One region of the Rhodoferax sp. XS2R6 genome, then DNA from elsewhere that is predicted to be linked to it. Evidence: predicted binding sites of a transcription regulator. Region 1 holds the regulator's gene; the other holds the start of a gene.
What was found. The regulator sigma-54, encoded in region 1, starts transcription at its own class of promoters, with help from an activator protein. The targets are predictions, from matches to a motif close to TGGCANGNAANCTGCTTT.
Positions count from the first base shown of each region.

Region 1 (4,024 bases):
ATCTCTATCCACGTGTTGTGGGGTTTGCAGAAGCAAAACACCGTATTTGCCACCGGCAAGTCCATCACCAACCGCACTTCCAAAACCAATATTGGCGAGCTCATGCTGGGCTACGGTGGGGGCGGCCATGCCAACGCGGGGACCTGCCAGGTCGAGAATGACCGCGCGGCCGAGGTGCTGCAGGCGCTGGTCAAAAAAATTAACGCCGACGGCTGAGTCAGCCAAGGCGCGAAATGCGCAAAGCGCTCGGTACAATGGCCGAAGCGCTTTTCGAGCAAGTTTCGTGCCTTTATGAAAAAAACTATTCTGTCGGTGTCCTTGGGGCTGGTCCTGTCCAGCGTGGCGGGGTACGCCTGGGCCGAAAAGGCCGACCGCAACAAGCCCATGAATGTGGAGGCCGATGCCCTGCGTTATGACGACTTGAAGCAGGTGAGCGTCTTTACCGGCAATGTGGTGCTGACCAAGGGCAGCATCGTCATCCGCGGCGCCCAGCTCGAAGTGCGCCAGGACCCCGATGGTTACCAGTTTGGCTTGGTAACCGGCTCGGCGGCCACCCCGGCGTTCTTTCGCCAGAAGCGTGATGGGCTGGACGAATTCATTGAAGGCGATGGCGAAACCATCGAATATGACGGTCGGGCCGACACCGTGCGCTTCATCAAAAAGGCCCAGCTGCGTCGCTTCCGCGGTGCCACGCTGGCTGATGAGGTGACCGGTGCGGCCATCTTGTATGAGAACCTCAGCGACAAGTTCACCGTAGACGGCGCACCCAAGAGTGCCACCGCGCCCGCGGGCCGTGTGCGCGCCATGCTGACACCCAAACCGGACGCCCCAGCACCCACCACCCCCCAATCCAGTCCTACCCTGCGTGCCACGCCGCAACTTGAGAAGGCCGCCCAGTGAGTGCGCCCATCCAAGAAGCCCCGGACACCAGCACCGGGCGGCTGGAAGCCCGGCATTTGCAAAAGTCCTATGGCAAACGCCAGGTGGTCAAGGACGTATCGCTGGCCGTGCGCACTGGCGAGGTGGTGGGCCTCTTGGGCCCCAACGGTGCGGGCAAGACCACCTCGTTCTACATGATCGTGGGCCTGCTGCGCGCCAGCGCGGGCGACATCACCATCGACGGTCAGTCCATCGAACACATGCCCATACACCGCCGCGCGCGCCTGGGATTGGGCTACCTGCCGCAAGAAGCCTCGATATTCCGTAAGCTGAATGTCGAAGACAACGTGCGTGCGGTGCTGGAACTGCAGCGCGACGAGGCGGGCAACCCGCTCAAGTCGACCGAGATTGAAGCGCGCCTGACCGCGCTGCTGCAAGACCTGCGCGTGGAACACCTGCGCGAGTCGCCCTCGCTGGCCCTGTCGGGCGGCGAGCGCCGCCGTGTGGAGATTGCGCGGGCGCTGGCCACGCGGCCGCGCTTCATCCTGCTGGACGAACCGTTTGCCGGTATCGACCCGATTGCGGTGATCGAAATTCAACGCATCATCAACTTCCTCAAGGGCCGTGGCATCGGCGTGCTCATCACCGACCACAACGTGCGCGAGACCCTGGGCATCTGCGACCACGCCTACATCATCAGCGACGGCCATGTGCTGGCGCAGGGCACCCCCTCCGAGATCGTGAACAACGCCGATGTGCGCCGTGTCTATCTCGGTGAGCATTTCAAAATGTGATGAAGCAAGGGCTGTCTTTACGCGTTTCCCAACACCTGGCGCTCACGCCCCAGTTGCAGCAGTCCATCCGTCTGCTGCAGCTCTCCACGCTCGAGCTCAGCCAGGAAGTGGAGCAGATGCTGGACGAGAACCCGTTTTTGGAGCTGACCGAGGACCGGGCCGAGCGCGAAGACTTTGGGCTGAATGCCGTGGATGCCACGGTCAGCGAAGGCGACCGCTTGTCCGAGAGCAGCGAGGTGGATTACGCACCCAGTGCGGTGGCGGACTACGCCACCTCGACCAGCACCAGCAGCAATGACGAAGAAGCCACGCCGCTGAGCAGCAGCGACGAACCCAACTGGGAAGGCGACGGCACCACCGAAATGACGCCCGACGATGGCGAGTGGGGCGTGGACGCCAAGGCCAACAACCTGGGTGATGACGAAGAGAAAGACGCCACCGAGCTGGCGCGCTCCACCGAATCGCTGCAGGCCTTTTTGCACCGCCAGGCCCTGAGCCTGCGCACCAATGCTACCGATGCGGCCGCGCTGCGCTTCCTGATCGAATCGCTCAACGACGATGGCTACTTGGAAGACCCTTTGGAAGAGCTGGCGCGCAGCCTGAGCCCTGGCGACGAAGAACAGCTGCAAGACCTGGTGCACCACTTCACGGTGGCGCTGGGCCTGCTGCACAGTCTGGAGCCCGTGGGCGTGGGCGCGCGTGACCTAGGCGAATGCCTGCGTTTGCAGATCAAGGCCTTGCTGGCCCAGGCCGAGGTGGATGGTGAAGACGAACGCGCCGAGCTGCTGCGGGTGGCGCTGGGCATTTGCAGCAAACCCATAGACCTGCTGGCCAGGCGTGACATCAAGCGCCTGGTGCAAATGGGCGTGGGCAGCGATGCGCTGGTGCGCGAAGCGATAGCGCTCATCGCGCGGCTGGAGCCCAAGCCCGGACGCCGCTTCATCGACGTGGAGCGCAACATCGTGGTGCCCGACGTACTGGTGGTGTCGATTGGCAAGGTCGGCGGCATGCCGAAGTTCCGCGTGCAGCTCAACCCCGAGGTGATGCCGCGCCTCAAGGTGCACGACATTTACGCCAACGTGCTGCGCAACCACCGCGGGGGGCGCGACGGTGCCGGCCACGCCGCCCTGCAGCAGCGCCTGCAGGAGGCGCGCTGGTTCATCAAAAACATTCAGCAGCGCTTTGACACCATCCTGCGCGTGAGCACGGCCATCGTGGAGCGGCAGAAAAACTTCTTCACCCACGGCGAGCTGGCCATGCGCCCGCTGGTGCTGCGCGAAATTGCCGACGAGCTGGGGCTACACGAGTCCACCATCAGCCGCGTGACCACGGCCAAGTACATGGCCACGCCGTTTGGTACCTTCGAGCTCAAGTACTTCTTTGGCTCTGGTTTGGGCACCGAGAGCGGCGGCAATGCCTCCAGCACCGCGGTGCGTGCGCTCATCAAACAGTTCATCGCCTCCGAGAGCGCCAAAAAGCCCTTGAGTGACAACCAGATCTCTGACATGCTCAAAGAGCAGGGCATCGAATGCGCCCGGCGCACCGTGGCCAAATACCGCGAGGGCCTGAAGATCGCCCCCGCCTCACTCCGCAAAGCGCTATGAACCAATTGACCCTTTTTCTCCCCTGCGCCGCTGGCGTGGAGGAGTACCTGTCGCCGGAGATTTTGCAAATCACCGGCTTGCCGCCCGGCTGCGTGACCAAGCAGCGCGGTGGTGTGGCGGTGCGCACCTCGTTTGCGCACGCCATGTTACTCAACCTGTACAGCCGCCTCTCGCAGCGCGTGCTGGTGCTGGTGTCGTACACCGAATACCGCAGCGAACAAGACCTGTACCGCGCCGGCCTGCAAGTGCCATGGGAGCAATGGTTCACGCCCAAGGAGAGCATCAAGGTTGAGGTGACCGCGCAGCACAGCCCGCTGACCTCGCTGAACTTTGCCGCGCTCAAGGTGAAGGACGCCGTGTGTGACCGCTTCCGCGAAGTGGCGGGCGGCGTGCGCCCTGACGTGAACACGCAGTGGCCCGATGTGCGCATCTACGCTCACCTGACCACCGACAGCTGCTCGCTCTATATCGACACTTCGGGCGAACCGCTGTTCAAACGCGGCTGGCGCGAGGACAAGGGCGACGCGCCGCTGAAAGAAACCCTGGCCGCGGCGATGATCGCCGCCAGCGGCTGGGCCTCGGGCGACGACGATTTGATGCCGCTGTATGACCCCTGCTGCGGCAGCGGCACGGTGGCCATTGAAGCTGCACAGATTGCCTGCAACATCGCGGCCGGCTCGCTGCGCCGCTTTGCGTTCGAAAAATACCGGCCCTTCCGCTCGCAGGAATGGGCAGACATGAAGGCCG
Region 1 covers NZ_JBWMAY010000006.1:22,851-26,874, reverse strand. The annotation lists gene AC097A_RS17350 (exopolyphosphatase) at 1-216, shown strand, start outside; gene lptA (lipopolysaccharide transport periplasmic protein LptA) at 292-900, shown strand; gene lptB (LPS export ABC transporter ATP-binding protein) at 897-1,673, shown strand; gene rpoN (RNA polymerase factor sigma-54) at 1,673-3,277, shown strand; gene AC097A_RS17330 (THUMP domain-containing class I SAM-dependent RNA methyltransferase) at 3,274-4,024, shown strand, end outside.

Region 2 (4,024 bases), on a different contig from region 1:
AGAACATCAAAAAGATGATCGACGCCAAGAGTTATGGTCTGGAGGGTTGGTCGCTGGTGGAGTCCAGCGAGCAAAGCATGCTGAGCCAGGTGGCCCGCAAAGAGAAAGGCAAAGACTGGATCGTCTTTCTGGCTTGGGAGCCGCACCAGATGAACACCAAGTTCCGCATCAGCTACCTGGATGGCGACAAGGACTACTTTGGCCCCAACTACGGCAGCGCCACGGTGAACACCGTGTCCCGCAAGGGCTACGCCACCCAGTGCCCCAACGTGGGCCGCCTGTTTGCGCAAATGGAATTCACGGTGGACCTGGAGAACAAAGCCATCTCCGAGGTGCTGGATACCAAGGTGGACGCCAAAGCGGCCGCTGCCAAACAGCTCAAGGCCAACCCCAAGGTACTGGATGCCTGGTTGGCCGGTGTCAAAACCTTCAGCGGTGAAGACGGGCTGGTGGCGGTGAAGAAAGTGCTGGCACTGAATTAAGGCGGTATTTGAATGTAAAAACGGGCGCTAGCGCCCGTTTTATATGCGCAAGCAGCTATGAAAATCATAGCTGCTTGCTGGCGTTGCGGTTTACCAGTTAGCTTCCCGCTCGGGGCTGGCGCTGATTTTGTGAATGGAGAGGTCGGCGCCGTCGTATTCCTCTTCCTGGCTCATGCGCAGGCCCATGGTGGCTTTGAGCAGGCCGTAGACCACAAAACCTGCGGCGGCCGCCCAGGCCACGCCCATGGCGGTGCCGATGAGTTGGGCGGCGAAGCTCACCCCGCCCAAACCGCCCAAGGTGGTGCTGCCGAAGATGCCGGCCGCAATACCGCCCCAGGTGCCACACAGGCCGTGCAGCGGCCAGACGCCCAGCACGTCGTCGATCTTCCATTTGTTCTGTGTCAGCGTGAACATCACCACAAAAATGGCGCCAGCCACACCGCCCACCACGAGCGCGCCTAGGGGGTGCATCAGGTCGGAGCCGGCGCATACCGCCACCAGCCCGGCCAAGGGGCCGTTGTGCACAAAGCCGGGGTCGTTTTTGCCCATCAGCAGGGCCACCAGCGTGCCGCCCGCCATGGCCATGAGCGAGTTCACCGCCACCAGGCCAGACATCTTGTCCAGCATCTGTGCACTCATCACGTTGAAGCCGAACCAACCCACGATCAGAATCCACGCGCCCAAGGCCAGGAACGGAATGCTGGACGGTGGATGCGCCGAGATCGCGCCGTCTTTGCGGTAGCGGTTGCTGCGTGCGCCCAGCAGCAGCACCGCGCCCAACGCGATCCAGCCGCCCACGGCGTGTACCACCACGCTGCCGGCAAAGTCGTGGAACTCTGCGCCGGTCAGGCCCTTGATCCAGGCCTGCACGCCAAAGTGCTGGTTCCAGGCAATGCCCTCAAAGAAGGGGTAGACCACGCCGACGATGACCGCCGTGGCAATCAACTGCGGCCAGAACTTGGCGCGCTCGGCAATGCCGCCCGAGATGATGGCGGGGATGGCGGCCGCAAAGGTCAGCAGGAAGAAGAACTTCACCAGCGCATAGCCGTTTTGGGCCGCCAGCTGTTCGGCGCTGATGAAAAAATGCGTGCCATAAGCCACACCGTAGCCCACCGCAAAGTAGACGACGGTGGACACCGAGAAGTCCACCAGGATCTTCACCAGCGCGTTGACCTGGTTTTTGCGGCGTACCGTGCCCAGTTCCAGAAAGGCAAAACCGGCGTGCATGGCCAACACCATGATGGCGCCGAGCAGGATGAACAAGGCATCCGCGCCCTGTTTGAGTGCTTCCATAAGTTCCTCTTGAATTGAAATGCTGCTTATTGGTGCAAATCTCAATGAAATTTGCGTTATGCACCAAAATCAAGCAAAAAGTGCGCCAGATTGGGGCTGGCATGGCCTGCAAGGCGGGCGGCTACAATGCAGACTGTCATTGGGGAGTAGCCGCCCTTCTTTATTGAGAGGGGCTTGCGTCAACAGACTTGTGGTGTCGGCAACGGCACCCATGGCGCAAGCAGAGCCCGTCACGCGGGTTTTGGCGAGACCTTTGACTGCACGCCTCTGATTTCGGCCGGGGGTGTCGTGCAGTCATTGGTAGGTCCCCGGCCATGGATCTCGTCATGGAAGCTTTTCTCCTCTCCACCGGTATCGTTGCGCTCGCAGAAATGGGCGACAAAACCCAGCTGCTCGCGCTCGTCCTGGCCGCGCGTTTTCGCAAACCCTGGCCTATCGTCTGGGGCATCTTGGTGGCCACCGTGGCCAACCACGCCATGGCTGGCGCGCTGGGCGCCTGGGTCACCACGGTCATCGGCCCCACCACCCTGCGTTGGATTCTGGGTGCCTCTTTTATTGCCATGGCGGTGTGGATGTTGATCCCGGACAAGCTGGACGACGAGGAGACCGACGCGCAGCCGCGCTGGGGCGTATTCGGCACCACCGTCGTCGCTTTCTTTCTGGCCGAAATGGGCGACAAAACGCAGATCGCCACGGTCATGCTGGCCGCGCAGTACAACGCCTACTTCTGGGTGGTGGCCGGGACCACGCTGGGCATGATGCTGGCCAATGCGCCCGTGGTCTGGCTGGGCGAACGGATGACACGGCTGGTGCCGCTGCGTGTGGTGCATCTGGTCTCGGCGCTGATTTTTGCGGGCTTGGGTCTATACGCCCTGCTGGCCTGAAAAGGCCTGCTTGGTATACTTTCCGCTCACAGCGCCAATTTGCTCCAGCTTGCGGGCGCTTAATAAATACAGCTAAACACGGACCCGCCTTTTGGCATTGCAACCCGGCCCGCGTTTAGCGTTGCCGGGTTTTGTTTTTTATGCTGATCGCCACGCCCCTGTCCATGACCTTCGACGCGCCTTTGCAGTTGCAAAGCGGCGCGTCCATCCATGGGTATTCGTTGAGTTACGAGACCTACGGCACGCTCAATGCCGACAAGTCCAACGCCGTGCTGGTGTGCCACGCGCTCAATGCCTCGCACCACGTGGCGGGCGTGTACGCGGGTCAGGACAAGTCCGAAGGCTGGTGGGACAACATGATTGGCCCGGGCAAGTCGGTGGACACCAACAAGTTTTTTGTCATTGGCGTGAACAATCTGGGCTCCTGCTTCGGCTCCACCGGCCCCATGCACACCCACCCCGATACGGGCAAGGTCTATGGCGCCGATTTTCCGGTGGTCACGGTCGAAGACTGGGTCAACGCCCAGGCCCGCCTGCTGGATGCCTTGGGCATCCAGACCTTGGCCGCTGTGTTGGGTGGCAGCCTGGGTGGAATGCAGGCGCTGAGCTGGACGCTGCAGTACCCGGACCGCATGCGCCACGCCGTGGTGGTGGCCAGTGCGCCCAACCTCACGGCCGAGAACATTGCCTTTAACGAAGTGGCACGCCGCGCCATCGTGACCGACCCGGACTTCCACGGCGGTCACTTCTACGAACACGGCGTCATCCCCAAGCGCGGCCTGCGCATCGCCCGCATGATTGGCCACATCACCTACCTGAGTGATGACGTGATGAACGAGAAGTTCGGCCGTGAGCTCAAGGAGGCGGTGCTGGGCAGCGCCAGCGGCTACCGGTATTCGACCCAGGAGGTGGAGTTCCAGATCGAGAGTTACCTGCGTTACCAGGGCGACAAGTTTGCCGAATACTTTGACGCCAACACCTACCTGCTGATCACGCGCGCGCTGGACTACTTCGACCCGGCCAAACCCTTTGGCGGTGACCTGAGTCAAGCCCTGGCTCGCGCCACCTGCAAATTCCTGCTGGTGAGTTTTACCACCGACTGGCGCTTCAGCCCCAAGCGCAGCCGCGAGGTGGTCAAGGCCCTCCTCGACAACCAGCGCGACGTGAGTTACGCCGAGATCGACGCGCCTCACGGACATGATGCCTTTTTGCTCGATGACGCCCGTTACGTGGGCGTGATGCGCTCCTACTTTGATAGCGTTGCACAAGAAACAGAGGTATTTCCGCCGCCGGGCCGCCCCAAGGCGGAAAGCGCCCCCTTGGGGGGCAGCGCAGTACGCGCAGCGACAAGTGTGGGGGCACTCT
Region 2 covers NZ_JBWMAY010000007.1:27,651-31,674, reverse strand. The annotation lists gene choX (choline ABC transporter substrate-binding protein) at 1-482, shown strand, start outside; gene AC097A_RS18275 (ammonium transporter) at 573-1,775, opposite strand; yybP-ykoY riboswitch at 1,905-2,098, shown strand; gene AC097A_RS18270 (TMEM165/GDT1 family protein) at 2,102-2,659, shown strand; gene metX (homoserine O-succinyltransferase MetX) at 2,800-4,024, shown strand, end outside.
Region 2: the regulator sigma-54 is predicted to act here: its motif matches at 1,846-1,863, upstream of AC097A_RS18275 (ammonium transporter).